DNA from 3 places in the Clostridium omnivorum genome. Region 3 is predicted to be linked to each of the others. Evidence: a T-box and tRNA genes for the amino acid it is inferred to sense, from the RefSeq annotation. Region 3 holds a T-box; the other regions hold tRNA genes.
The links. A T-box is a leader RNA that pairs with one kind of tRNA and senses whether it is charged. The one in region 3 lies ahead of alaS (alanine--tRNA ligase), so its partner is inferred to be a tRNA-Ala.
Positions count from the first base shown of each region.

Region 1 (14,297 bases), 2.0 Mb from region 3:
GGTATTGTCTGTACAGGATAGGTGGGAGACTGAGAAGTAGGGGCGTCAGCTCCTATGGAGTCACCCTTGGGATACCACCCTGACAGTACTGAAGTTCTAACCACAGTCCATGAAACTGGTCGTGGGACATTGTTAGGTGGGCAGTTTGACTGGGGCGGTCGCCTCCTAAAATGTAACGGAGGCGTCCAAAGGTTCCCTCAGAGCAGTTGGAAATTGCTCGTAGAGTGCAAAGGCAGAAGGGAGCCTGACTGCGACACCCACAAGTGGAGCAGGGACGAAAGTCGGGCTTAGTGATCCGGTGGTACCTCGTGGGAGGGCCATCGCTCAACGGATAAAAGCTACCTCGGGGATAACAGGCTGATCTCCCCCAAGAGTCCACATCGACGGGGGGAGGTTTGGCACCTCGATGTCGGCTCGTCGCATCCTGGGGCTGAAGTAGGTCCCAAGGGTTGGGCTGTTCGCCCATTAAAGCGGCACGCGAGCTGGGTTCAGAACGTCGTGAGACAGTTCGGTCCCTATCCGTCGCGGGCGTAGGAAATTTGAGAGGAGCTGTCCTTAGTACGAGAGGACCGGGATGGACTGACCTCTGGTGTACCAGTTGTTCCGCCAGGAGCACGGCTGGGTAGCTATGTCGGGACGGGATAAACGCTGAAAGCATCTAAGCGTGAAGCCCACCTCAAGATAAGATTTCCCATAGCGTAAGCTAGTAAGACCCCTTGAAGAACACAAGGTTGATAGGTCAGGGGTGTAAGCGCAGTAATGTGTTTAGCTGACTGATACTAATAGGTCGAGGGCTTGACCAAATATTCTTAATCTGTTCAGTCTTGAGAGAATAACATTCTCTTAAAGGAAACTCGCTCAACAGAGTTGAGGAGTACTGATTAGTTAGCAAAATCGAAGATTTTGACTAATCATGTATCTGGTGGTAATGGCAAGAAGGTAACACCCGTTCCCATTCCGAACACGAAGGTTAAGCTTCTTAGCGCCGATGGTACTGCAGGGGAGGCCCTGTGGAAGAGTAGGACGCTGCCAGGTTAAAATGGATCTTTAGCTCAGTTGGTTAGAGCAACCGGCTCATAACCGGTTGGTCCGGGGTTCGAGTCCCTGAAGGTCCACCATACGGGGGTATAGCTCAGTTGGGAGAGCATCTGCCTTGCACGCAGAGGGTCAAGAGTTCGAGTCTCTTTATCTCCACCATATAACAGTCCGAAAGGGCTGTTTTTTTATTTTACTTTGTTTTCTTATTTAAATTTAATGTAATTATAAAGCAGACGATAAGTCTGCTTTTTTTTATTATTAAGAAGTACAAATATAATATATTAAAAATAAATCATAGAAAAAGACATTGTTATGGAAAAGAAAATAGAAATTTAGTTTTAAAAGACCATAGCGATTAATAGTATATTATATATAAAGTTATAAAGTGAATATAGTTTTTATTCAAAGAGTAAATGCAGTAACAGATATAAATAAATAGTGTATTATTTTTTAATTGCTTTTTTATAATTAAAACTGCAGTAATGGCGTTTAAGCTACTAGCTGTAGTTAAAATAAATAAAGGGGGAAAAAACATGAAAAAGAAGCTTTCAATAATTTTAACTGTTTTTCTGATTTCATCTATAGCTTTTACTGGATGTACTAAAAAGGATGAAGGAACAACAAGTACAGCTAGCTCTGATGTTATAAAAATTGGAGTATTTGAACCAATAACAGGAGCTAATGCAGCAGGTGGGGCACTAGAGGTAGAGGGAGTTAAACTTGCTAATAAGATGTATCCTGAGGTGCTTGGAAAAAAAGTTGAGCTAGTAGTAGTAGATAATAAGTCAGATAAAGTAGAAGCTGCTAGTGCTGCAGCTAGATTAGTTGAAAAAGAAAAGGTATCTGCAATTATAGGAAGCTGGGGAAGTTCTTTATCTATGGCAGCAGGAGATATAGTAAAAAAGGGAAAAGTTCCGGCAGTAGGAGCGTCATGTACAAACCCATTAGTTACAAAAGGAAATGATTTTTACTTTAGAGTATGTTTTATAGATCCATTCCAGGGTACTGTTATGGCAAATTACGCTTATGGAAAGTTAAATGCTAAAAAAGCAGCTATAGTAGAGGAAGTATCTAATGATTATGCGGTAGGTCTTTCAAAGTTTTTTACAGACTCATTCAAAAAACTAACTGGAGATGATAACTGTATAGTAGCAGTGTCAAATTACAATACAGGAGATCAAGATTTTACGGCTCAATTAACAAACATTAACGCTAAAAATCCAGATATTATTTTTGCACCTGGTAATTTTACAGAGTCAGCTCTACTAATAAAACAAGCAAGACAACTTGGAATAAAAACTCCTATTATAGGTGGAGATACATGGGAGACTCCAGAGTTTATAGATATTGGTAAAGACGCAGTTGAAGGGGCTGTATTTTCAACTTTCTTTACATCAGAAAAGCCAATAACAAAGGAATCAGAAAAATTTTTAGAAGCATATAGAAAGCAGTATAATAAGGAACCAGCAGCAGTTACTGCTCTATCTTATGATGCCTATATATTAATTTTAGATGCAATTAAAAGAGCTAATAGTTCAGACCCAGTAAAAATACAAGAACAATTAGCTAAGACTAAGGGCTTTGAAGGGGCTGCAGGTATTATAACTCTTGATGAGAATGGAGATGCAGTTAAAAATGCTGTTATAAAGGTAGTTAAGAATGGTAAGTTCACATATTTAGATACTATCGAACCTCAAAAATAATAGTTTTTAAAATTTGATATAATTCCAGTTTTTACTGGAATTATATCAAACTAAATTTATGGGTGGTGAGAATATGAGCTTTGAAATGTTTTTACAACATCTTACTAATGGAATATCCCTAGGCAGCTTATATGCACTTATTGCAATTGGTTACACCATGGTATATGGGATACTGAGACTTATAAATTTTGCTCATGGAGATATATTTATGATGGCTACATACTTTGCCTTTTTTGGTGTTGTTAGTTTTAGTATGCCTTGGTATGTATCATTTATTGCGGCTATAATTCTTACAAGTGTGTTTGGAATGATGGTAGAGGTATCAGCTTATAGGCCATTAAGAGATGCACCTAAAATATCTATACTTATATCAGCTATAGGTGCTTCATTTCTTATAGAAAATGTAGCTATTGTACTATTTGGGGGGAGGCCAAAGGCATTTCCTCAGCCAAAATTATTTACCCAAGTAGTGAAAATAGGAAGTGTTTCATTACAAAGGCTTACATTTATAATTCCAGTAGTAACTATATTGCTTTTGTTATTCTTAGTTTATTTAATAAATCATACAAAAAGTGGGATGGCTATGAGAGCAGTATCTAAAGACCATGAAACTGCTAGGCTTATGGGGGTAGATGTGAATAAAATAATATCCTTAACCTTTGGAATAGGTTCTGCACTTGCAGCTGTTGGAGGTATGATGTGGGGATTAAAATTTCCGCAGATTGCTCCACTAATGGGAATTATACCAGGATTAAAGTGTTTTATTGCTGCAGTAATTGGTGGAATAGGAAATATAACAGGAGCAGTAATTGGAGGATTTATTTTAGGAATTGGTGAAATTATGTTAGTTGCCTTTCTTCCAGGATTAACGGGGTATAGAGATGCATTTGCATTTATAGTGCTTATATTAATTTTATTAATTAAACCTACTGGAATAATGGGCGAAAAAATATCAGAGAAGGTGTAGGCTATGAAGAAAAGAAATATGATTTTAAATGCAATTTCTATTTTGCTTTTATTAGCTTTTCTTATTTATGCAAATAATAACTTAGATGCATATAAGGTTAGAATATTAAACCTCTGTGCTATATATGTGGTATTAGGGTTAAGCATGAATTTAATTAATGGGTTTACGGGACAATTCTCACTTGGGCATGCCGGTTTTATGGCAGTTGGTGCTTATACTACAGCAATTCTTACTATGCCTCAGGCCGTAAAAACTCAAAATTTTTTTATGGTGCCAATGATTAGACCACTAGATTCAATTACCATGCCATTTTTTCCAGCACTACTAATAGCCGGAATATTATCTGCTTTTGTGGCATTTTTAATTGGAGCACCTGCGTTAAGACTTAAAGGTGATTACCTAGCAATAGCAACTTTAGGCTTTGCTGAAATAATAAGGGTTATATTTACAAATACTCAAAGTATTACAAATGGTGCTCTTGGATTAAAAGGGATTCCTAATACAACAAATCTTTGGTGGAGCTTTGGAATTGCCTTTTTTACCGTGGTATTTATGGCGCTATTAATAAACAGTAGTTATGGTCGAGCGCTAAAAGCAATTAGAGAAGATGAAGTTGCCGCAGAAAGCATGGGCATAAACCTATTTAAACATAAAGTACTATCCTTTATTATAGGTGCATTTTTTGCTGGTATTGGAGGAGGTCTTTTAGGTAACTTGCTTGGAACTATTGATCCACTTATGTTTAGATTCTTACTTACATTTAACATACTTCTAATAATAGTTTTAGGAGGAATGGGCAGTATCACAGGAACAATTATATCTGCATTTATTGTAACTATAGCAGGTGAAGCTTTAAGATTCTTAGATGAATCAATTAATCTAGGGTTTGTAGTTATTCCAGGAAAAGCTGGGCTTAGAATGGTTATATTTTCTATGCTGCTTATGCTTGTAGTTATATTCTATAGAAATGGAATTATGGGTACAAATGAGTTTAGCTGGGATAGGATTATAGCGAGATTTACTAGAAAACCTCTTAAAAAGGAGGGAGAATAATGACTGTATTAAGAACTGATAATATAACCATGCAATTTGGCGGGTTAACTGCTGTTAAGGATTTTAACTTGACTTTAAATAAAGGCGAAATAGTTGCATTGATAGGGCCTAATGGGGCAGGAAAGACAACTGCATTTAATATGATAACAGGAGTTTATAAGCCAACAAAGGGTACTATCTACTATAATGAAAAAGATATTACAGGGACTAGATCTGATGTAATAACAAAGATTGGCATTGCAAGAACCTTTCAAAATATTAGATTGTTTAAAGATTTAAGTGTACTTGATAATGTGCTTATAGCAAATCATCTACATATTAAGTCTAATTTTCTAGAGGCTACTTTTAGGCTGCCACGATATATGAGAGAAGAAAGAAATATGCTTAAAAAGTCATTAGAACTTCTTGATATAGTTGGATTAAGTAATATGAAGAATGAAAAATCAAGTTCATTACCTTATGGAAAGCAAAGGAGGCTTGAAATAGCTAGGGCTTTGGCTACAAATCCACAGATTCTTCTTTTAGACGAGCCAGCAGCAGGAATGAATCCAAAAGAAACTGAAGATTTAACTGCATTTATAAAGGATATTAGAAATGAGTTTGATTTAACTGTATTTATGATAGAACATCATATGCAGGTGGTTATGGATATATCAGATAGAATATATGTATTTGATTATGGAATTACTATTGCTGAGGGCAGTCCTAGTGAGATTCAATCAAATCAAAGAGTTATAGAGGCCTATCTGGGGGTGAACGAAGAAGATGCTTAAGGTAGATAATTTAGTGGTTTCATATGGTGGGATTGAAGCATTAAAAGGAGTAAGCTTTGAAGTTGAAGAGGGGAAGATTGTTTCATTAGTTGGTGCGAATGGAGCTGGTAAAAGCACTATTTTGAGAACAGTTGTTGGTCTTGTAAAACCTAAGAGTGGGGAGATAGTTTACAATAATAAAAACTTACTTCAACAAAAGACAAGGGATATGGTGAAGGAAGGTATTGTATTAGTTCCTGAAGGAAGACGGGTATTTGCAAATCTTAGTGTTATTGAGAATTTAAAGATAGGTGCTTATTTTAGAAAAGATGAGAAAAATATAAAAGATGATATAGAATGGGTATATAATTTGTTTCCAAGATTAAAAGAAAGAAGTTGGCAGTCAGCAGGTACTCTCTCTGGTGGGGAGCAGCAAATGTTAGCAGTCGGTAGAGCGCTTATGTCAAAACCTAAGCTTTTAATGATGGATGAACCATCTTTAGGATTGGCTCCATTAGTTGTAAAGGATATATTTAGTATTATTAAAGAAATACACAAACAGGGAGTAACTATATTACTAATTGAGCAAAACGCAAATGCAGCCCTCCACATTGCAGATATTGCTTATGTTATAGAAACAGGAAGAATAACTTTAAAGGGGACTGGTAAAGAACTTCTTATAAATGAAGAAGTTAAAAAGGCATATCTAGGGCAGAGTGCGAAAAGTTAGGAATAGAGCTAGCAGAATTTAAACTGCTAGCTTTATTTTTTAGAATGGCTTTCTTTTTAAGAAATTATATTATTTATTAAGAAGGTTTTAAGCTATTTAGGCATATGTATACGAATTTAATTATAAATATAATGTATAGGGCTTTATATTTAAGAAATTTCATTAATATAGGCCTATATTTATAAAAAAGGGAGGTATATTTATGATTAAACTGTTAGGTATTTTAATTATTTTAGTTGGCTTTATTTTAAAACTAGATACCATAGCTGTAGTTGTGGTGGCTGGCATTACAACTGGTTTAGTTTCTGGAATGTCTTTTAATGAAATTATGACGGTATTAGGAAAGGCTTTTGTTGAGAATAGGTATATGTCGTTATTTATTATCTCTCTTCCTGTTATAGGAATACTGGAAAGGTATGGCTTAAGAGAAAGAGCTGCATATTTGATTGGCAAAATTAAGTCAGCTACGGTGGGAAGACTTACAAGTTTATACTTAGTTATTAGAACCTTGGCAGCTATGTTCAGCATAAGAATAGGTGGACATGTTCAATTTATAAGACCTTTAATACTTCCTATGGCACAAGGTGCTGCTAAATCAAGATATGAAAATATTGATGAAGAGGATGAGGAGGCAGTAAAAGGCTTAGAGGCTGCAGTTGAAAATTATGGTAACTTTTATGGACAAAACTTTTTTGTGGCTTCTGGCGGAGTACTTTTAATAGTAGGTGTTTTGAAAGAACTTAAATATAATGTAGAGGCATTAGATATAGCAAAGGCTTCACTACCAATAGCTATAATAATTATGGTTGTTGGAACATTGCAGTTTTTATATTATGACAAGAAATTTGATAAGAAATACAGGAATAAATAATGTATGGAGGTGAGATATAATGCTTAAAAATTCTTTAACTGAATTACTATATGTATTATGTGGACTAGTTTGCTTTTATTCTGTATATGCCACATTAAAAGATAAAAAACACCCTTCAAGAATTGCTACAGCACTATTTTGGGGTCTACTGGGTATCATATTTACCTTTAGCAGAATCGGTCTATTATGGGGTAATAAAAATATTTTTATAAAGGATATATATATAGGATATGCAATTTTAGTATTAACATTATTATCAGCTTCAAAGAAAGTTAAAATTGGTAAGTTTAAAGAATCTACAGAAGAATTTAAAAAGGCTGCTTCTGAAAAGGTTGGCAATAGTATATTTATACCTGCATTAACTCTTGCTATAGTTACCTTTGCAGTTGCGCAAATATGGACAAAACAATTAGGATCATTAGTTGCACTTGGAATAGCTGCAGTAGTTTCTGCTATTTTAGCACTAGTTATTACAAAAGGAAAATCTAGTGATATGGCAGAAGACGGCAGAAGGCTCTTAGAAATTGTTGGACCAGTTAACATACTTCCTCAGCTCCTTGCAGCTCTAGGTGCTTTATTTACAGCTGCTGGTGTAGGTACTGTAATATCAAATGGCATAAAAGGGGTTATTCCTCAAGGAAATATACTTATGGGAGTTATAGCATATTGCGTAGGTATGGCTTTATTTACAATGATAATGGGAAATGCATTTGCTGCGTTTGCTGTAATTACAGCAGGCATAGGGGTACCATTTGTAATAGCACTTGGCGGTAATCCAGTAGTTGTTGCTGCATTAGGATTAACTGCAGGTTACTGTGGAACTTTACTCACACCAATGGCTGCTAATTTTAATATAGTTCCTACTGCAATACTTGAAATGAAGGATAAGAGATATGGTGTAATAAAGTATCAGGCTCCAGTGGCACTTATAATGCTGACAATACATATAGTTTTGATGTATGTTTGGGCATTTTAGATATTTTAGTATAGGACTTTTAATTAGGTCCTATACTTTAAAATTTTTTATAGAATCTAGTAGTTTTGGAGGGCAGAAAAATGAAAATATTAGTTACTGGTTTTGATCCTTTTGGAGGAGAAAAGGTAAATCCAGCATTTGAAGTTATAAAAAAATTAAAGGATAATATTGAAGGGGCAGAGATAGTAAAGTTACAAGTACCAACAGCCTTTTATAGCTCTGTAAACAAGACTGTTGAGAAGATAGAAGAAATAAAACCAGATGTAGTATTAATGATTGGGCAGGCTGGTGGAAGGTTTGATGTTACAGTAGAGAGAATAGCTATAAATTTAGATGATGCCAGAATACCAGACAACGAAGGTAATCAGCCTATAGATAAGCTAGTAGACGAAGAAGGGCTTACAGCTTATTTTGCAACTTTACCTATAAAAGCAATTGTAAATAGAATTAAGGAAAAAAATATACCTGCAAGTGTATCAAATAGTGCTGGTACATATGTGTGCAATCATTTAATGTACGGTGTTTTAAATCATATCTATAAGAATAAATTAAATATAAAAGCTGGGTTTATACATATACCTTTTTTATTGGAGCAAGTTTTAAATAAACCTAATGTGCCTGCAATGACACTAGATAGCATGGTTACTGCTATAGAATCTGCAATAGAAGTAATTGCAAGGAATGAAGAAGAAGTAAAAGTAATAGGTGGAGTTATTTGCTAGTATAAAAGCTAACCCTTAAAGTATAGTAATACAGCTACTTTAAGGGTTAGCTTATGTTTATTTATGCTTATAGGCTCTATATCTCATAAAGAAGGCTATAGAAGAAAGTAGTCTTAAGCTTCCAACTATAAATAGCGCTATATAGATGTTGGTCCAATGCTTTAAATTCATGCCTAATATAGGTGCCGCCATTAAGGTTATATTAGTAAGCACTGTATATATTCCAATATATAAGGTTCTGTTTTCATTAGGTGCTGATTCATATAGGTTATTTAGAAGCAGCAGTGTAGTTCCAGCTACTGCAGAGCCAGTAACAAAATTAAATAAAACAACATGAATTATATTGGTTGATATCATGTACATAAAAGGAGTTAAGCCCATAATAAAAATAGCTAAAAATATACTAAATTCATTACCTTTTTTCTCGGATAACTTTTGCCATAATGGAAAGGTAATTGCTTGAGCAATACAAGATACTGTAGTTATAAGAGCAGTCCAAGACTCATTTGAGTGAAGTATATCTACTTCATAACTAAAGAAAAGAGGCCAGCCCATTTGCCAAGCAAAGTGAAACATAACTACACAAATGCAGTAGTGGAGAAATCTTTTATTTGAAGTAGTCATATTAATAATATTTTTTATGTTATGTAAAAAGGAACTGCTTTTGAATTCAGTAATAGTTTCAATTTGTCTATTGCTTTTATCTAATTTATATTTAGTAAGTGAATATATCTCAAAAATAGCTAGAATAAAAGCTATGATAAAGAATACTTGATAGAATTTTATTCTCTCTGTATTACTTTTAGGTATGTAAAATAGCAATTGGCCTGTTATAAGGGTAACGACAAGGGCACTTATTGTAGATAGAGCACTTCGTTTTGAAAAGGCTCTACCCCTCCAGGTTTCAGAAAATATATCTGCCATGTAGGATTGCCAGCCCATAGTTGCTATAGAGTTAGGAAAGTTCATTGCCCCATAAAGAAGAACGAACAAGCCAGGTTGAATCCATGCAGGTAAAAATGGTATTAAAACAAAAAGTAAAAAGAAGCTTCTTCCAAATCCAAAGAAAAGCCCTGTTACTCTTTTTTTATTTTTATATTTTCTAAAAAGGTAACTTCCAATGAATACTGCAAGAATTGAAAAGATAGCTGGATATGAATTTAAAAGAGCTATATCATTATCCGTACCATTAAGACGCTTTGTATAAAGGCTTGCAAAAGGAATAACTAAGTTTATTGATAGAGCTTGAAGTATGCCGTTTATATTATTTACCGATAAATTATAATCCAAAATTGACTTCGATTTATTTTTGAAAAGTTTCATAAAAATGCCTTAACTCTTTAAGCTAAAGCTGCACCCCCTTTGTTGTTTTGATACCAGCCCCTAGTATTATATTAATTGAAACCTTCGTTAAAAGCAAAGCAAATGTTATTTTTCATTCATTAACAAATTGTTAATACATCTGCTATAATAAATGTATTAAAATGTTAGTATTACATGAAGTGTTTCTATTAATAATTAAGAAAAAGACCTATATGGACTTTTTAAGGAAACTTAAATTATAAAGTAAAAAGTACCCACTGGTCTAACTTTAAGGAGGATGCAATGTCCTTATATAGAGTAAAGCAGTTTTTTTGGGCAATTACAGCTAAAATGAGCTTAGAGGATATAAATTTTATAAAAAGCTATCTAAATTCTTCAGAAGTAGAATTATTCAATACACTAACGGGTTATGAACAAAAGCATTCAGTAAATGTAGCCATGGATGTTAAAGAAACCTGTAGAGCTAAAAATATGAATAGTTATAATATGATTAGAGTGGCACTTCTTCATGATATCGGCAAAACACAGGCTAGATTGAATCCTATAGAGAAGTCTATTTTTGTTATTATAAATAAATTATCTAAAGGCAGGCTTAAAAATATAAAAACATTAAAAAAAGTAGAGAAATATTATAATCATGGAGAGATAGGTTATAGAATATTAAAAGAATGTGGTAAATATGATGATCGTTTTTTGTATCTCATAGAAAATCACCATAACAAAAGTATAGTCGGAGACAAAGAACTGGAAATACTTATAGAAAGTGATGATAAAAATTAAATTGTTTCTATTTGTATGCTACTAGATTAATGTGCATTAATAACTGATTATATGAGGGCTAATAATAATTATGGTTACCTAAGGATATAGGAGGGCTTTATGAATTCTAAAGAGAGAAGAAAGTATATTGAATCACTTCTTTTACAGTCTAATGAGCCGCAAAAAGGAAGCAATCTAGCAAAAGAATTAGGGGTTACTAGGCAAATAATTGTAAAAGATATCGCTATTTTAAGAGCTGAGGGTGTAAATATAATTGCAACGCCGGATGGATATATAACACCAAAGGAACAAAAGAATTCAATAAAAAGGGTTATAGCAGTATGCCATAAGCCTGAGGATATAGAGAATGAGCTTAGCTGCGTTGTAAAGTTTGGAGGAATTGTAGAAGATGTTATTATTGAACATCCGTTATATGGAGAAATGAGGGGCATGCTTATGATAAAAACCCTATATGATCTTCAAAACTTTATTCAAAGGCGCAGTGAATATGAGGCGGAACCATTATCAGCTTTAACAAGAGGAGTTCATTTGCATACTATAATTGCGGAAAACGAAGAAGTTATGGATAGAATAGTAAAAGAATTAAAGGAAAAAGGTTATTTATTATATGAATAAAAACGAAAACATGGAGGTTTTCATGGAAAAGGTAGCGCTTTTAAGATGTGAAGAATATGATGTAGACTTAATAGAAAAAAAGCTTAGAGAGGGCTTTCAGCTTTTGGGTGGAGATTCTTTTTTACGACAGCTTATTCCAGAAAATAGTAGGGTTTTGTTAAAGCCCAATTTATTAAGTGTAGAAGGTGCAGGATCGCCGGTAATAACTCATTATGCCGTTTTTGAAGCAGTAATTAGAATAATAAAGGAATATTCAAGTGATATTACCTTTGGAGATTCTCCAGGCTTTGGAGACCCTAGAAAGGCTGCTGAAAAGTCTGGGCTTATGGAAGTTGCAAATAAGTATGGTGTAAAGTTTGATGATTTTAGAGAAACGGTACATGTTAAGCTTGATGAGTCAATTTTGTGTAAGTCATGGGATGTTGCAAAAGCAGCTTATGAGTCTGATGTTTTGATAACTTTACCAAAGCTAAAAACTCATGCTATGGCATATTTTACAGGAGCAGTAAAAAATCAATTTGGATGCATATCAGGAACTCAAAAGGCTTCATGGCATACTAGAATGCCTGATGCAAATAATTTTTGCAAAATGCTGCTGGATTTAAATACAGTCGTTAAGACAAGCTTTGCAATTTTAGATGGTATAGTAGCCATGGAGGGTAATGGACCTAGAAATGGCCAGCCACATAAGATGGATACAATTATTATGGGTAAAAGTATTAGTGCCGTGGATTCAGTCGGTGTAAGGCTCATTGGATATGACAATCCACTAGATACACCAGTATTAAAAGAAGTAGCAGATCATAAATGGGGTACAGTGTTACCAAAGGATATTCAGGTTTTAGGTGAAACTATAGATACTATGAAAGCAAGGAATTTTAAGCTAAGCAGGACGGGAGGGAGTTTTTATTTTAAAAGTCCAGCAGTTACAAAGTTTTTAGCAAAGATGCTGGCTCCAAACCCAGTTTTAATACCAGATAAGTGTATTGGGTGTAAGCGATGCCAAGAGGTTTGTCCGGAAACCCCAAAAGTAATATCTATGGTGAAAACCGGAGATAAATTTAATCCAACTTGGGACATGAGCAGATGCATAAGATGCTTTTGCTGTCAGGAGTTATGCCCTGTAGGAGCAATTGAGACAAAGCATTCAACTATTGGAAAAATATTAGGTCATAATAAGAGGTGAGCATTATGAAAAAAAGAGCAGCAGGAATAACTACATTGATTATTTTAATCCTTGTGGTTGCGTTTTTTGACAGAATAGTTAACTTTATAGTTAATATAAAGTGGTTTAAGGAAGTAGGCTATTTATCAGTTTATTTTACGAAAATAGTGGCTGTGCTTGAACTTATGGTACCTATATTCCTTATCGTTTATTTGGGAATATGGTTATACTATAGAAGCATTAGAAAAAGTGTTATAAAGCTTCAAGATGTTGTAGAAATAAATCCAAAGAAAAAGTCTCTAGAAAGAAAAATATTCGTTATAGCTGACTTATTTGTATCATTCTTAATTTCTTATGGAGTTGCTTCTAATTATTGGTATAGGATATTACAATTTAAAAATTCTACTAACTTCAATGTAAAGGATCCAATATTTAACATGGATGTTTCATTCTTTATATTTAAGCTTCCTCTAATTGAATCTATTTATGCGGCGCTAATGACACTGCTTGTATTTTTGGTAATAATAACTTTAGTTATATACTTTGTTTTTAGTGCAAAGGATAGAATAATTTCAGGAAATGTTAGAGATAGAATAAATTCAGTAAAATCCGTAAGAAGCGGGCTTACTAAATTTGCTGGAAAACAGCTTGCAATGGTTTCTTCATTAATTTTATTGCTTTTGTCCTTTGGATATTTAATAAGGGCATGGAATTTAGTATATAGTCCAAGAGGAGTAGCTTTTGGAGCAAGCTATACTGATATGCATGTAAGCTTAATATTCTTCAGAATAATAACAGTAGTGTCTATTATTGCAGCAATAGTTATTTTTATAAGTGTACTTAAATCTAAGGTTAAGCCCATTATTATATCTGTCTCAGCAATAATAATATTAATGGTACTTGAGGGAGTTGCCTCAATGTTGGTTGAAAACCTTGTTGTAAGATCAAATCAAAAGTCTTTAGAGCAGCCTTATTTACTTAATAACATTAACTATACCAGAAAGGCCTTTAATATAGAAAATGTTGAACAAAAACCATTTGAGGTTAAAAATACTTTAACGAAGGAAGATATAGGTGCTAATAAAGATACTATAAATAATATTAAAATAAATTCCTTTAAACCATCACTTGAATTCTATAATCAGGTACAGGTAATAAGATATTACTATGGATTCAATGATATTGATGTAGATAGATATACGATAAATGGAAAGTATAATCAAGTGTTTGTAGCTCCAAGAGAGATAAATTTGGATTCCTTAGAGGGCAATGCAAGTACATGGCAGAATAAACATTTAATTTATACCCACGGCTATGGAGTTGTTATGAGCAAGGTTAATTCTGTTACTTCAGAAGGCCAACCTGATTTTGTAATTAAGGATATACCACCTGACAATTCTACAGATATTAAACTTAATAATCCAAGAATTTATTTTGGAGAAAAGACAAACGATTATGCTATAGTTGATACGAAAATGAATGAATTTGACTACCCTAAGGGTGGAGATAATCAATGGAATAAGTATGATGGTAAGACTGGAATAAATTTAGGGATATTCAATAGATTGCTCTTTGCAATAAACGAGAGAAACATGAATTTCT
Region 1 covers NZ_BRXR01000001.1:2,050,253-2,064,549, forward strand. Annotated here, with positions in the region: rRNA gene bsdE14_RS09740 (23S ribosomal RNA) at 1-803, shown strand, start outside; rRNA gene rrf (5S ribosomal RNA) at 919-1,035, shown strand; tRNA gene bsdE14_RS09750 (tRNA-Ile) at 1,042-1,118, shown strand; tRNA gene bsdE14_RS09755 (tRNA-Ala) at 1,122-1,197, shown strand; gene bsdE14_RS09760 (ABC transporter substrate-binding protein) at 1,572-2,741, shown strand; gene bsdE14_RS09765 (branched-chain amino acid ABC transporter permease) at 2,815-3,708, shown strand; gene bsdE14_RS09770 (branched-chain amino acid ABC transporter permease) at 3,712-4,761, shown strand; gene bsdE14_RS09775 (ABC transporter ATP-binding protein) at 4,761-5,534, shown strand; gene bsdE14_RS09780 (ABC transporter ATP-binding protein) at 5,527-6,243, shown strand; gene bsdE14_RS09785 (DUF969 domain-containing protein) at 6,449-7,114, shown strand; gene bsdE14_RS09790 (DUF979 domain-containing protein) at 7,134-8,090, shown strand; gene pcp (pyroglutamyl-peptidase I) at 8,171-8,812, shown strand; gene bsdE14_RS09800 (MFS transporter) at 8,870-10,135, opposite strand; gene bsdE14_RS09805 (HDIG domain-containing metalloprotein) at 10,418-10,915, shown strand; gene bsdE14_RS09810 (transcription repressor NadR) at 11,015-11,530, shown strand; gene bsdE14_RS09815 (DUF362 domain-containing protein) at 11,553-12,716, shown strand; gene bsdE14_RS09820 (UPF0182 family protein) at 12,722-14,297, shown strand, end outside.
Region 1: it encodes a tRNA-Ala, which carries the amino acid that the T-box ahead of alaS (alanine--tRNA ligase) is inferred to sense. The anticodon was not compared.

Region 2 (2,416 bases), 1.5 Mb from region 3:
CGCACGAATGGCGTAATGACTTGGGCACTGTCTCAACAACAAATCCGGCGAAATTGTATTGCGAGTGAAGATGCTCGCTACCCGCGATTGGACGGAAAGACCCCGTAGAGCTTTACTGTAGCTTAGCATTGAATTTCGGTATTGTCTGTACAGGATAGGTGGGAGACTGAGAAGTAGGGGCGTCAGCTCCTATGGAGTCACCCTTGGGATACCACCCTGACAGTACTGAAGTTCTAACCACAGTCCATGAAACTGGTCGTGGGACATTGTTAGGTGGGCAGTTTGACTGGGGCGGTCGCCTCCTAAAATGTAACGGAGGCGTCCAAAGGTTCCCTCAGAGCAGTTGGAAATTGCTCGTAGAGTGCAAAGGCAGAAGGGAGCCTGACTGCGACACCCACAAGTGGAGCAGGGACGAAAGTCGGGCTTAGTGATCCGGTGGTACCTCGTGGGAGGGCCATCGCTCAACGGATAAAAGCTACCTCGGGGATAACAGGCTGATCTCCCCCAAGAGTCCACATCGACGGGGAGGTTTGGCACCTCGATGTCGGCTCGTCGCATCCTGGGGCTGAAGTAGGTCCCAAGGGTTGGGCTGTTCGCCCATTAAAGCGGCACGCGAGCTGGGTTCAGAACGTCGTGAGACAGTTCGGTCCCTATCCGTCGCGGGCGTAGGAAATTTGAGAGGAGCTGTCCTTAGTACGAGAGGACCGGGATGGACTGACCTCTGGTGTACCAGTTGTTCCGCCAGGAGCACGGCTGGGTAGCTATGTCGGGACGGGATAAACGCTGAAAGCATCTAAGCGTGAAGCCCACCTCAAGATAAGATTTCCCATAGCGTAAGCTAGTAAGACCCCTTGAAGAACACAAGGTTGATAGGTCAGGGGTGTAAGCGCAGTAATGTGTTTAGCTGACTGATACTAATAGGTCGAGGGCTTGACCAAATATTCTTAATCTGTTCAGTCTTGAGAGAATAACATTCTCTTAAAGGAAACTCGCTCAACAGAGTTGAGGAGTACTGACTTATTGACAAAATCGAAGATTTTGATAAGTCATGCATCTGGTGGTAATGGCAAGAAGGTAACACCCGTACCCATTCCGAACACGAAGGTTAAGCTTCTTAGCGCCGATGGTACTGCAGGGGAGGCCCTGTGGAAGAGTAGGACGCTGCCAGGTTAAAATGGATCTTTAGCTCAGTTGGTTAGAGCAACCGGCTCATAACCGGTTGGTCCGGGGTTCGAGTCCCTGAAGGTCCACCATACGGGGGTATAGCTCAGTTGGGAGAGCATCTGCCTTGCACGCAGAGGGTCAAGAGTTCGAGTCTCTTTATCTCCACCATATAACAGTCCGAAAGGGCTGTTTTTTTATTTTTAAAGTAGAACTAATAAAGTTGCAACTATAAATAGTTATTATTTTAATTGGGTGAGAGTATATGTATAATATTTATAAATTAGCACATATTAATTTTGTGGTACGAGTAATAGCTCGATAAATATTACTCCTTAAAAAGGCACAGGGATTTTCTAATACCTGTGCCTTTTTAATAAAATTTTTTGAAAGGTGTTGACATTGTATTATGCATATAATATAATTCTAAATTGTAGAGAATAAATTTTTCAAAGCCTATTTTATAAGGAAACTCGCTCAGCGGAGCTGAGGAGTACTGATTAGTTAGCAAAATCGAAGATTTTGACTAATCATGTATCTGGTGGTAATGGCAAGAAGGTAACACCCGTACCCATTCCGAACACGAAGGTTAAGCTTCTTAGCGCCGATGGTACTGCAGGGGAGGCCCTGTGGAAGAGTAGGACGCTGCCAGGTTAAAATGGATCTTTAGCTCAGTTGGTTAGAGCAACCGGCTCATAACCGGTTGGTCCGGGGTTCGAGTCCCTGAAGGTCCACCATACGGGGGTATAGCTCAGCTGGGAGAGCATCTGCCTTGCACGCAGAGGGTCAAGAGTTCGAATCTCTTTATCTCCACCAAAAAAACAGTCCAAATGGACTGTTTTTTATTTTGTTTTTAATAATGCAAGCTGTTACAGTCCAGAGTAATTTGCAAATTAATCTGGACTGTTTTTAAATGCGGCAGCATAATATTAGATTTTAAAGGTGTTCGTTGAATGCTTATCTAAAAGCTTTTTATTAATATCAACCATGGTGTTTATTAAAAGTTCTATATAATAATATTGCAATTTATACCACATATCTATCACAGCCTAAGATATAGTGTATGTATAACTTAAGATAGAGTTATAATATACTATTTTATATTAATACTGTGCCTTGCGTGTCACTATGTGAAACTTAAAGTATATGAAAGCATATGAGAGGTAGATAAATATAAACTTAATACGTTGGAAATAAACACTTAAATTTAAGAAAATATATGTGTTAATATACTTTTTGTCGCTAAGCGATTCAA
Region 2 covers NZ_BRXR01000001.1:1,492,523-1,494,938, reverse strand. Annotated here, with positions in the region: rRNA gene bsdE14_RS06880 (23S ribosomal RNA) at 1-938, shown strand, start outside; rRNA gene rrf (5S ribosomal RNA) at 1,054-1,170, shown strand; tRNA gene bsdE14_RS06870 (tRNA-Ile) at 1,177-1,253, shown strand; tRNA gene bsdE14_RS06865 (tRNA-Ala) at 1,257-1,332, shown strand; rRNA gene rrf (5S ribosomal RNA) at 1,699-1,815, shown strand; tRNA gene bsdE14_RS06855 (tRNA-Ile) at 1,822-1,898, shown strand; tRNA gene bsdE14_RS06850 (tRNA-Ala) at 1,902-1,977, shown strand.
Region 2: it encodes a tRNA-Ala, which carries the amino acid that the T-box ahead of alaS (alanine--tRNA ligase) is inferred to sense. The anticodon was not compared.

Region 3 (14,297 bases):
ATACTTGTAAGCCCTGAACCTAAAGCTAAGAGAACTGTAGAGGGTGATTTAGGGGTTTATGTTAACAGCGAAAATATCATAAATCTTTTAGATACAAGGGATTTAAAAGGTTTAGATAAAGAATATATAAAAAGTAATATAAGGGCCATACCAGAAACCGAGGAAGAAATAAATTGCAGTCTTATACTTACTAAAAAGGCTGTTGAGGTGGCTGTAAATAGACATGTAGGTTATTTAAAGAGAATATACGGAGATTCAAAGAAGGTTATAGCCTATGGTAAGGATTTATCCAAAGTAAAATATATAGTAGGCACTGGAGGTGCACTGACAAGGCTGCCAGAGGGCAGAGATATATTGGGAAGTATTCGCTATACTAAAGAAGATTTAACTATGCTGCCTAGGGGAAAGGCTCGAATTCTTTTGGACAACATGTATATAATGGCTAGCGCTGGTGTGTTAAGCAAAGAGGATAAGGAAGCGGCAGTTATGCTTTTAAAACAGAGTTTAGGAATTTAGTATATTCTATTAGGGGATTTAAATAAAGGGGAGCTTTGAAATGAAAAGAGAATATCCATGTGTTGAAGTAAATTTAGGAAAAATTACTCATAATACTAGAGAAATTGTAAAGCTATGCAGTACAAAAGGTATACATGTGGTAGGTGTAACCAAAGTGTTTTGTGCAAAAAAGCCTGTAGTAAAGGCTATGTTAAATGGTGGGCTTGAAATTGTAGGAGATTCAAGAATTGAAAATCTCAAAAGACTTGAGGAATTTAAATGCAGAAAACTGCTGCTTAGAATTCCAATGGAAAGCCATGCAGCAGAGGTAGTAAAATACTCTGATATAAGCCTTAATTCTGAGATTGAGACAATAAAAAGATTGTCCAAAGCTGCAAAGAGAGCGAGCAAAATTCATAATGTTATATTAATGATAGATATGGGGGATTTAAGAGAAGGTGTATTAGAGAGAGATGTAATTGATTTAGTTAAGGAAATAATATCTCTTGAAAATATTAAATTAGCAGGTATAGGAACAAATCTTACTTGCTATGGTGGGGTTATACCTGATGGGAATAATCTTGGAAAACTTGTTATGATAAAAAAAGAAATAAAAGATAAAATAGGGTATGAAATTCCAATTGTATCAGGAGGAAATTCCAGCAGTCTTTATGCTGTAATGAATGGAACTATACCTGATGGCATTAATCAGCTTAGAATTGGTGAAGCAATAGTTCTTGGCAGGGAAACTTCTTTTGGAAAGGATGTACCTGGATGCTATAAGGATAGTTTTACCTTAAAGGGCGAAATAATTGAAATTAAGGAAAAACCATCTGTACCTATTGGAACCATTGGTATGGATGCATTTGGTCAAACGCCTCACTTTGAGGATAGAGGTATAATTAAAAGAGCTATTGTAGCTTTAGGTAGGCAGGACATTGTATCTGAGGGATTAACACCACTAGATAAGCAAGTAAATATACTTGGAGCTAGCAGCGATCATTTGCTGCTAGATATTACTAACAGCTGTAATCTTTATAAAGTTGGCGATATAGTAGATTTTAATATGGACTATGGATGCTTACTTAGAGCTATGACTTCGCCTTATGTTAAAAAATATTATGTGGATTAAATAAGAAGAAACCTAGGTAAATCAACGGTTTAAACACAAAATATCTTCTAAAATACTTAATTGCTTTACATGACTTCTAATAAAAAAACAGGAAGTTATGTAAAGCATTTTTTTAAATGGATTTAAATATTTACAATGATGATTTAAAACAGGATTTTAATTCTTTTAATGCATTAGAAATTATAACACCTTCAAATGAAAAAATAACAATCAAGGGAAGTAAAAATAGAAGAACAAATTGGTTTATTATTATGTAAAGGGGTAGTACACTTTTTACAGTATAACATATATTGTATTGAGGACATATCTTCAAAAATATATTGATTGGAGATGTTATACATGAGTAAAAGAAGAAGTTGCTGTTGTTCTTCATCAAGATCAAGATGTTGTTGCAACAATAATTCTTTAGGGTTTGGATGCGGTTTTGGTGGAGGATGGTTTGTTTGGATTATAATTATAGCTATACTTTTATGTAACAATAATAGAAGAAGAACGTCGTGTTGTTAGAAAACTAGCCTAGGTTTAAATACCTAGGCTTTTATTTAATATTATTCTGTATTTGCAAGGGTATCTGAAGGGATATCCGTTTTATTTTAGATAAGATTCAAGAAGGGTTATAACATTTAATTTAATAATAGGTAAAAATTTAAATGTTAGTAAGATATGTCGTGATGAGCTGAACTTTTTGTTACGAAATGCGTTGAAATATTATGACGAAAATGTTGATCTTTTGATGGAAAGAGTATAATGTCTTAAGGGTGATTAACAAATGAGTATAAAAAGAATAAAAATGAATTGGAAAAAGATTGTGGCAGTATTTAGTTGCATGAATTTAGTTACAGAAATTTTCGTTGGTGTTCATGGAGTTAAAATGTAAAGGCAGAAACAGCTCCAGAAATAGAAACAGCTAATTTGAATAATACAGCTGAAAACGGTGTAAAAGTTGGAAATCAATTATTACATCCAGAAAAAGGGTGACAAAGATATGATGATAATGATTCAAGATTGATTTATACAAATCTTCCCATTTGTTATGATTCTTCATATTCATATGGCCATTGCCATTGGATAGCCAATACAAGTAATTCATCTTGTAAGTTTTCTTTTAAAGGATCAAAATTAAGGATAATCACTTATGGTGGTTATAAAGGTGTAAAAAATGTAACCATAGATGGTGTATCTGAAAACTACACCTAGAATCTTAATGGAGGATTTAAATGTTTGGTTTATGAGAAAATTGGTTTATTATATGTGGTACATACAGTAACTATATCTTGTAATGATATTTCAGATTTCTCTATAGACAATATAGATATTGATTCCACATGACCCATCTGCGATTTTAACAACAGGAATTTTCTTAAATAAATCATCTTTAACATTACCAGTTGGACAAACTGATACTTTAATTGCAATATCCATTTTAAGTATCAATATTATTTAAAGGAATTTACCTTAATATGTAGAATATGGTTATATTGAGGTGATTTTTTATGCTTTGGGTTAAGAAAAAGAATAATAACGATGAAAATTTATATAAAGAGTGCTTAAGTTTATTTAGTGAAACAAAGTTAAATACAACTGAAAAATATGACCATGATAATATTGTTAAACTCATTGATGAAATTAGAAAATTTTATAAAGATAAACTAGATAGAAAAGAAATATCTATTCAAGCTGAAAGAATTAGACTTGAAGCTTCAATTGGTAAATATAGCACTAATTATTCAAAGAATGTTACAAGTTTATTCATAGGAATGCTTTCAGCATTATGTGTATTATTTATTGATAAAATAGGAGTATTTAATGATACAAAGATTCAAAATATATCTAGTTATCTATCTGGGCAAGTGATAATATTAATTAAGTTATTAAGTTTTTTGTTAATTATCTTATATTTAATGAAACTTACTGGTGATAGGTATACGAAAATAGAAAAGAAGTTATCAATAATAAATAATATAAAATTGCAGGTATTGGAGGATATTGAAAAAGAAATAGAAATCAAGAATAAGAAAGAAATTATAAATAATGAAGTAGCGGCAACAGTACAGAAAGAACAACCTAAAGAACTAATAAGACCTATTTCTCAGCAAAATAATGGTAATTGGAATGTTGAAATTAATGTCCCTTCCATTGTTGATACTTTTGCAAGTATATATAAAGTAGGGAAATTTGTGACGAAGAAGTTTAGGAAGAAGAAATAATATATCTTAATCTGTGTCGAAAAGTTTTAATGAAATAATCACAACCAGTTCGATGTTGCTGACATATAAAGTATCAGCAATTTTAATGTACATCTATAATGGCCAGTTGCTTAATGATAAGGTTTACTCAGAAAATAAATTAGTTACTGTAATTAATTCATAGAATATATGAAAATTACAATACAATTATAAACTAAAGTTAATTAGAATAATAATTAGAGCTAAATTATTGGTTAATTTTTAATAGTAAATATATTTTTTAGTGTAGGATGGGTGAAAGGATTATAAGAAGGAGAGATGTACATAAATTGAGTAAATCAAGAATTTATCAAGAGCTAGAATTAAAAGATATTGAACTCATTATGAAAAAGAGTTTTGAAAATGATACCTTAGTGGATAGTTATGATTTTTTAAAAGGCGGATTATTTAACACAACTTATGTAATAAAAACTTTAAATCCTACAAAAAAGCTAGTACTTAGAGTTGCTCCTATTAGAGAGGAACTACTTTTAAATTACGAAAAAAGTATGATGAAGTCTGAGCCAGTTATATATAGACTATTAGAGAGTAATGGGATTCCTACTCCAAAAGTTTTAAAGTGTGATATTACACATGAGATAATAAATAGAGATTATATCGTTATGGAATATATTGAAGGCATATCATTGAGTCATCCTTCTTTTCCAAGAGAGGCTAGAAATAAGATAAAAGAAGAGTTAGGAGCATATACTGCCAAAATACATAATATAAAATCCAACACCTTTGGATGGATTACTCCAGAAGGTAATATAAGGGGTTCAAATAAATGGGCTGATATTATAAGTGAATTGGCGCAAGAAATCTCAGAAAAGACAGCAAGAAATAATGTTTTTGATCATAGTGATATTAAAGTTTTCGATAGTTTTTTTAGCAAGCATATAGAACTTTTTGATATTAGTGTTAAGCCTAGTTTAGTTCATAATGATTTATGGGATCCAAATATTATAGTAAATAAAGTTGATGGAAGTTGGAAGATTGTAGCTATTATTGATGCAGATCGTGCTATGTTTGCTGATAGTGAATATGAGTATGTTCTTTGGTCCAATGATGCAATATTTATAAATGGATATGGAAAAGAATTGGATATGACTTTTGAAGGAAAATTGCGAAGGAGAGCATATTCTATGATATTAAGTTTTATGGTTTCTTATGTACATAAGGTTCAATCTAATAATAAAAATGACTATGGAATTACAAAAAGGTGGGCATTAGACGAAGTTAATTTAATAAAAGAATTTATTTAATAATAAAATACTATGTGATTTTTAAATCATTGAGCAAAATAGTATGAAGAGGACATACAGTCCTCTTATTTTTATGCATTGGGAGAATTATTTACGATAATATGTTGAACTTTACTGCATATCTTATCAAATTTTTTTGTCAGTGAGGAGCTTAAATTGCAATCGAATTTTATTTCATCAACTTCTATACCTATTATATAGCCTGGAGGCACATTCCCATTTTTCTTTAGTACATTTATGAGGCTTAGTTCGTGTTGTGAGTAAGTGTCACTAAGGTAAGGAATAGATTTTTCAAGAGGTATCAGTGTAAGCGAACCAGGTATGATACCATAATAGGTTGCATCGATAATAAATAAAAAATCATCTTTTTTGATGTTGTCAAAGCAGTAATCCACATCAGTTTCTCCCATTATAACCTCTATGTTATTTTTTCTTAGAATTGATTTTAAGTTTTCTGCAACCTTTATAGCTATGCCTTCATCACTCATAATAGGATTCCCAATAGCTATTACTTTAGTTTTCATAATTTGCCAACCCCCCATCAAAAATAATTTGTTACTTTTGTATTTTTACTGGTTTTAGCTTATAATTACATATAGTAATTATATGAAGCAGGGACTATAAAGTTAACTTGTCTATGCAAAATTATTTAAATTTATGAATAATTATAAATCCATATGTATATTTTTGTGATTTAAATTTTTATTGAGGATGAAACAACAGGAGGTAGTAATATGTTTGACTGTCATATGCATGCTAATTTTTCTACAGATAGCAGGATGAGAGTAGAAGAAATTTTAGCAAAATCAGAAGAATTAAATATAGGGTGTATTATAACTGAACATATAGATTTTAATTTTCCAAGACCAGGTGAATTTATTTTTGATATAGATGATTATTTTAAAACTTATAATAGATATAGAGGGGATAAATTTCTTTTAGGTGTTGAACTTGGAATGAAAGATGATTGTATTTCAGATAACAAAGAAGTAGCTGAAAGGTATCCTTTTGATTATATAATTGGTTCAATTCACATGATTAATAATACTGATTTATATTATGAGAAACTATATAATGGACGTACTAAAAATCAAGTATATACAGAATATTTTCAATGCATGCTCAAGAATATAAAAAATCATACTTTTATAGACAGTCTAGGTCACATAGACTATATTGCTAGATATGCAAGATATGAAGATAAAGAGCTTTATTATAATGAATATAGTGATTTGATAGATGAAGTGCTTAAAATGGTAATCAATAGCGGCATCGTTTTGGAACTTAATACTAAAAGACTTGCTGACAAAGGTTCAGTAGATAACCTTATTGAAATTTACAAAAGATATAGAGAACTTGGGGGATTAAACGTTACAATTGGTTCCGATGCTCATAACATGAATGATATAGGTAAAAACCTTAATGTAGCTCTAAAGCTTGCGGAAGTATGTGAACTTAAGCCAGTATATTTTAGAAATAGAAAAGCAGAATATATGTAAATATATATAAAATAGGCTGCAGGGTATATAACAAGTAAGTATATATAATCTGCAGCCTTAGTTCTATTATTTATTGATAATCCACATTTGATCGCCACCATATTCTATTCCCGCACAGCTGCCATTATCTATAAGTACTGGGCGGTTAGTTTTTTTGTCTATTAGTTCTACTACAATATTGGCAAGCAAATTTTCTTCAACTAAAGGAATCATTTTATCATCTCTAGGACCGTTACAGAGTATAAAATCCCTTTTATTCGTATATGTTTCAATTTTAAGCTTATATTCATTGTTTTCAACCTGAATTAATACATCATTATTTTTTCTTGATATATTAAGTATGCTTCTATTTAAAGTAGTAAATTTTATGAAACTATCATTTACCCTAAAACCAATAAGAAAGCCTCTAAAGCTTCCGAAAAGAAATGGAATATGACCTATTGAGCAGCTGAGTGCAGCCCTAGTATTATTAAAATTATTGCATTGAACCCATATCCAAGAATGAGGGAAGGACTTTCCCCAATTTTTTTCGATATAACCTTTTCCACCATTAAAATCAATACATTGGCCATTGATATTCAAAGCTCCCGATAAATCCATATCAATTGCACATACTTGACTAAAGCACTGCATGAACTTTAGATAATTGTAATAGCCCATACTTCCGGGGTTAATCAAGGAATCAGGCCATTTTAATACATTTTTAAAAGTTATATTACCACTTATATTAAGATTTATGTCTTTGATATTTAACGACAATCCATTTAAGGAAAAGCTATTCTCTCCCACACTTGTTTCTAACTCATTTTTTGAACTTTTAAAATTTACAGTAGAGTATTTTAAATAGTTATAGGAAGCAGTAGAAGCGGTTAGAATTTGAATAAAGCTGTGGGATTGTGACGTATTTTTGCCTAAAAATATTCCTGGAATAAATGCATAAACGTTTTTTTTAGAAGAATCTACTAGTTTAAAATACCAGCCCTCAAAAAAGTTTATTCTTTTATTATTTCCATGGTAAGAATCAGGATTTATTAATGCTTTCATTTTATAGTATTCACCTTTCACAAATTCTTTATTTTCAGTGCAGCCTTTGGGAATCTCACGCTAGTAGTGAATAAAAAGACCTTATAAAGTTTCTAAAAGTATTATATAATGGACATTAAGCAAAGTTTAAAATTAAATGCTATAATAGTTTTAACTAAGTCGACCTGATTTATAGCATGAAAAATACATTTTAATAAGCCAAGTTTAATTAAGTAGAGTGTAAAAGGTCAAAAAGAAGGTGATTAAATGGATTTATTTACTATGGCTATGAATAAAAGTTCTGGTAATAAGCCTCTTGCTGAAAGGATGAGACCAAGAAATTTAGATGAATTTTATGGTCAAAAACATATAGTTGGTAAGGGAAAACTCCTTAGAAGACTGATTGAAAATGATAGCTTAACATCAATAATTCTCTATGGACCTCCTGGAGTTGGAAAGACAACTTTAGCATCTATAATATCAAAAGAAACGAAGTGTGAATTTGTAAAATTAAATGCAACTTCTATTGGTGTAAAAGAGATTAGAGAATATATAGAAAAAGCAGAAGATAATTTAAAATTTTATGGTAAGAAATCTATATTCTTTATAGATGAAATACATGCTTTGAAAAAAGGTGCTCAACAGGATTCTCTGCTAGATGCCATGGAAAAAGGTATTATAATACTAATAGGTGCAACCACAGAAAATCCATACTTTGATTTAAATGGTGCAATTTTAAGCAGAGCAAAAGTATTTCAAATGGAACCTTTAACAGAAAATGATATAGTTCTCATACTTGAGAATATATTAAAGGATAGTGAAAGAGGTTATGGTGGATTAAAAATTAATATAGAAAAAGCAGCACTTCAATGTATAGCTGAATTATGCGGTGGCGATGCTAGAACTGCAATAAATGCTCTAGAACTAGCAGTACTTTCAACCCATAAGAATAGTGAGGGTATTATTATTATAGAAAAAGAAAGGGTATTGGAAGCTCTTCAAAAGCCAGCTGTAAATTATGATGCAACAGGGGATAATCATTACGATATTATTTCTGCTTTTATTAAAAGTATACGAGGTTCAAACGCTGATGCAGCTTTATACTGGTTTGGAAGAATGGTTGCTGGTGGTGAAGATCCTAAATTTATAGTTAGAAGGCTTATTGTTCATGCTTCAGAGGATATTGGAATGGCAGACCCTAACGCAATGCTTATTGCTCAGGCAGCAAGTAATGCCCTTATGATGGTGGGTATGCCAGAAGCTTCAATACCAATTGCCCAAGCTATAATTTATCTTGCAAAAGCTCCAAAATCCAATTCAGTTTGTACTGCAGTATTTAAAGCAATTGAGGATGCAAAGTATAATCAATACAGAGTACCTCCACATTTAAGAGACACCCACTATAAAGGAGCACAGGCCTTAGGAAATGTTGGATACAAATACCCACATGACTACCCAGGACACTTTGTAGAGCAAGAATATTTTCCTAAAGAAATGGGAAAGAAGACTTATTATAATGAAGATTAAAAAAAATTAGTATGAGCTGGTTTTGCTATTTACATAAATATTGGTTTTGAAATTGTTGACAATAATACTCTGATTTGATATTATAAATTTGAAAACATAGTAAAACACTCAACATTGAAAGGGTGATTATATGAAGCTATCTACCAAAGGAAGATATGGAATTAAAGCAATGGTGGATTTGGCTATTCACTATGGTATGGATCCTGTGTCTATAAAATGTATTTCAGAAAGGCAGAACATATCAGAATACTATTTAGAACAGCTATTTTCTCCATTAAGAAGAGCAAATCTTATAAAAAGTGTTAGAGGTGCTCAAGGAGGATATGTATTAAATAGAAAGCCTGAAGAAATAACTATATATGAATTAATGGAAGTATTGGAAGGCCCCGTAGAAATTTCTACATGCATTGATGACAAGAGCTGTAACAACGTTGATTGTTGTGCAACAAGACTTTTATGGGCAAAAATAAAAGAAAGCATTGATAGTGTTACAAAATCCACAACCCTAAAGGATATAGTGGATGATTATTATAACATGAAAATTACCAATAGCGAAGGAGAGAAAAAGCATGAATAAACCAATATACATGGATTATGCTGCTACCACTTACGTTAAGCCAGAGGTTCTTGATGAGATGATTCCTTATTTTACAGAGCATTTTGGAAATCCATCCTCAATTTACTCATTATCAAGAGAAACAAAAAAGGCAATAGATAAGGCAAGGGATAGAGTAGCAAAAGCTATAAATGCAGATAGTAACGAAATATACTTTACTGGCGGTGGATCTGAAGCAGATAACTGGGCATTAAAGGGAATAGCATTTGCACACAAGAATAAAGGAAATCATATTATTACTACAACAATAGAACATCATGCCATACTTCATGCTTGTGAATATCTTGAAAAAAATGGATTTGAAATTACATATTTACCAGTAGACGAGTATGGATTTATAAAAATAGAGGATTTAGAAAAAGCAATATCTGATAAAACTATTTTAGTTTCAATTATGTTTGCTAATAATGAAATAGGAACAATCCAGCCTATAAACGAAATAGGAAAACTATGTAGAGAAAAAAAGGTTTTATTTCACACAGATGCAGTGCAAGCAGTTGGAAATGTAAATATTGATGTAAAAGAAATGAACATTGACTTGTTATCTATGGCTGCTCACAAGATTTATGGACCTAAAGGTACAGGTGCTCTTTATATTAAAAAGGGTGTAAAAATAGATAATCTTGTACATGGTGGCGGTCAGGAAAGATCTAAAAGAGCTGGTACTGAAAATGTAGCTGGAATAGTTGGACTTGGAAAAGCAATAGAGCTTGCTTCGGAAAATATGGAAGCTCATTCAAAGAAGCTTACAGAGCTAAGAGATAGACTCATAGAAGGGCTTTTAAAAATTCCTTATTCAAGATTAAATGGACCCGTAGGTGAAAAAAGATTACCAGGTAATGCAAATATCTGCTTTAGATTTATAGAAGGAGAAGCTATATTATTGTTATTGGATCATATGGGAATATGTGCTTCAAGTGGTAGTGCTTGCACATCTGGTTCGTTAGATCCCTCACATGTACTTTTAGCTATAGGACTTCCTCATGAAATAGCTCATGGTTCTTTAAGGCTTAGTATGGGAGACGGAACAACTGTGGAAGATGTAGATTATGTTATTGAAACAGTTGAAAAAGTAGTTTCTAGACTTAGAGATATGTCACCTCTATGGGATGACTTTATTAAGAAAGGGGATAAATAACATGCAATATAGCGAAAAGGTTATGGATCATTTCATGAATCCTAGAAATGTAGGAGAAATAGAAGATGCAAATGGCATTGGTGAAGTAGGTAATGCTAAATGCGGAGATATAATGAAAATATACTTAAAAGTTGAAGATAATATAATTAAAGATGCAAAGTTTAAAACTTTTGGTTGTGGTTCTGCCATAGCTTCCTCAAGTATGGCTACAGAGCTTATTATTGGCAAGTCTCTTGAAGAAGCTTGGGAATTAACAAACAAGGCTGTTGCAGAAGCGTTAGATGGTCTTCCACCAGTTAAAATGCACTGTTCAGTTTTAGCTGAAGAAGCAATCCATAAAGCAATTAATGAATACAGAATATCTCAAGGTTTAGAACCATGGGATTATGAAGAACACGATGATATACATGATCAAGTACACGGAGAATAATATTTTATGAAATATAACCCTAAAAGGGTTATATTTTTTTATGTTTTGGAAAAGATAATCTTAATTGTTACTAAATATATAAATAATGAGATGAATAGTATGTATAGAAGCAAGGATTTTATCTTAATGGATGTAGTTGATATAAAAGGAAAGAAAATAGGATTTGTCAAGGATATAATCATCAATTTTAATAGTGCAGAAGTTGAAGGGTTTATTGTTTCATCATATAAGTTTTTTAAAAACACTGTAAATGTTTATGTTGAGGATATCATTTCCTACAGTAATATCATGGTAGTAAAAAAAACTTGTGAAAACAAAGTACTTAAATTTTCTGACATAAAAAACATTGACATTATTGATAGAGATGCTGCTGTACTCGGAATGTTAGAGGATATATTATTTGATAAAGCAAGCTTTGAAATAAAGGCAATAATAGTATCTACAGGGCTTCTACAAAATTTAATTTCTGGAAAAAAGGTTTTTCTCATGAAGGAATTATTACTTGGAGAAGAAGGTATACTTAAAATTAATCCTGTATCAAATATGGAATTCTCTAGCGTACCACATAGATTATTGATGGAAGTTGATTGCAATGAAAAAGAAAATCATTAAGTATATAATATTGATAGCTATATTTTTCACATGTGGTATTGTGATTTATAAAAGTACTATAGTTAAGGAAGTACTATATCTTATTTTTATGTCTTTTATTATAGCGTATACAATTAAACCCCTACAAAAGCTATTAATTAAAAGGGGAATTAACCAGAGAATTGCTGCGGCTTTGCTTCTCATAGTCTTTGTGTTATGCGCTGTTTTAATTTTGATAGTTATAATTCCATCTATTTTTAGAGAGAGCTTAAATGTAAATAATTCATTTATAAAACTTGAGCATTATTTTAATGAGTTTTACAATAAGTTAAAACCTTTGAAAAATAATAAAACTCTATTTGTGATTCTAGAAAATATATATGAAAAAGTAAATGTACAATTTGTTTCTATGCTAAATAAGTTTCTGGATAATGCTTTTTCTATAGGGGAGAATCTTATATCTCTCGCAGTAATTCCTATTGTGGTTTACTACTTTCTTGCAGATAGTGATATTATATTTAATAGACTAATTGTAGTTTTTCCATGTAAGAGCAGGAGTATAATAAAAAAAATACTATGCCATATAGATAAGATTATGGGAAGATATATTATAAGCCAATTTTTACTTTGTCTTTTAATTGGAATACTTACATTTTTTATATTGATTTTTTTAAAAGTTGATTTTCCGATAATATTATCCATATTAAATGCTGCTTTTAATATAATTCCTTATTTTGGACCGCTTTTTGGAGCACTTCCGGCAGTTTTTATGGCACTTCTAATTTCTCCAAAAACTGCAATTTACGCTTCAATATGTTTATATTTTATTCAGCAGATAGAAGGTGACATAATATCACCAAAAATTACAGGAGATAGCGTAAGTATGCACCCCCTATTAGTTATTATTATACTTATTATTGGAGGCAAGATAGGTGGATTTATTGGAATGGTATTAGCGGTTCCTATAGGAGTAATTATTAAAATAATATACGAGGATTTAAACTACTATTTATTTTAAACTTGGTCATTTACAATATTATCTATCGCATGGGTATACAACCAATATTGACATAAATAGTTTTTTAATTTATAATCTTTATAAATCAATATGCGGCAATGATGAGAAGGAGTATAGTTATTGATTCATTTAGAGAGGAAGTGGCTGGTGGAAACTTCTTGATAGATAATTAGAAGCTGTCTCGGAGTCAGGCAAATTAAGTGATACAGAAATTAATTTTTTTAATACTGTATAATTAGGGTGGTACCGCGGAATAAACTTTCGTCCCTTTTAGGGATTTGAAGGTTTTTTTTATTGTTTATTTTAAAAATGAATATATTAATATTTCAGGAGGTAATTTAATATGAAAAAGATGGGTTTAAACGAAATAAGAGAAGCCTATTTAGAATTTTTCGAAAGTAAAGATCATTTAAGAATGCCTAGTTTTTCTTTGGTTCCAAAGAATGACAAGAGCTTACTTCTTATAAATGCAGGTATGGCACCTTTAAAGCCATATTTTACAGGACTTCAAACTCCACCTAGCAAAAGGGTAACTACCTGTCAAAAGTGTATTAGAACAGGGGACATTGAGAATGTTGGAAAAACATCAAGACACGGTACTTTCTTTGAAATGCTCGGTAACTTTTCATTTGGAGATTATTTTAAGAATGAAATTATTCCATGGGCTTGGGAATTTGTTACTGTGGTATTAGGCATTCCTAAGGATAAACTATATGCAACAATTTATTTGGAAGATGATGAAGCTTACGATATATGGACTAGTAAAACAGACATAGATCCATCAAGAATATTTAGACTTGGAAAGGATGATAATTTCTGGGAAATAGGTCAGGGACCTTGTGGGCCATGCTCAGAGATTCACTATGATAGGGGAACTGGAAAGGTTACTACTGTTGAAGAATTTATTAAAGCTGCTGATGAAGACAGAATAGTAGAGTTTTGGAATTTGGTATTTACTCAGTTTGATAAGGACGAAAATGGAGTATATAATAGATTGGCAAATCCAAATATTGATACTGGTATGGGACTTGAAAGAATTTCAACAATAATGCAGGGTGTTGATAACATTTTTGAAGTTGACGCTATCAAAAACATACTACTTAAGGTTTGTGAAATTTCAGGTGCAAAATATAATGAGAATAGCAAAACTGATGTATCAATTAGAATAATTACTGATCATGCTAGAAGCGTTACCTTTATGATTAGTGATGGGGTACTTCCTTCTAATGAAGGTAGAGGATACGTATTAAGAAGACTTTTAAGAAGGGCTGCTAGACATGGAAAACTTCTTGGTATTGAAGGAACCTTCCTAACAAAATTGTGTGAGGTTGTTATAGA
Region 3 covers NZ_BRXR01000001.1:7,671-21,967, reverse strand. Annotated here, with positions in the region: gene bsdE14_RS00110 (GlmL-related ornithine degradation protein) at 1-516, shown strand, start outside; gene orr (ornithine racemase Orr) at 557-1,627, shown strand; gene bsdE14_RS00100 (hypothetical protein) at 1,744-1,884, shown strand; gene bsdE14_RS00095 (hypothetical protein) at 3,121-3,834, shown strand; gene bsdE14_RS00090 (phosphotransferase family protein) at 4,143-5,117, shown strand; gene bsdE14_RS00085 (hydrogenase maturation protease) at 5,189-5,641, opposite strand; gene bsdE14_RS00080 (histidinol phosphate phosphatase) at 5,852-6,616, shown strand; gene bsdE14_RS00075 (tocopherol cyclase family protein) at 6,683-7,660, opposite strand; gene bsdE14_RS00070 (replication-associated recombination protein A) at 7,907-9,166, shown strand; gene bsdE14_RS00065 (RrF2 family transcriptional regulator) at 9,297-9,743, shown strand; gene nifS (cysteine desulfurase NifS) at 9,736-10,920, shown strand; gene nifU (Fe-S cluster assembly scaffold protein NifU) at 10,922-11,350, shown strand; gene bsdE14_RS00050 (PRC-barrel domain-containing protein) at 11,396-11,962, shown strand; gene bsdE14_RS00045 (AI-2E family transporter) at 11,943-12,959, shown strand; T-box leader at 13,049-13,231, shown strand; gene alaS (alanine--tRNA ligase) at 13,303-14,297, shown strand, end outside.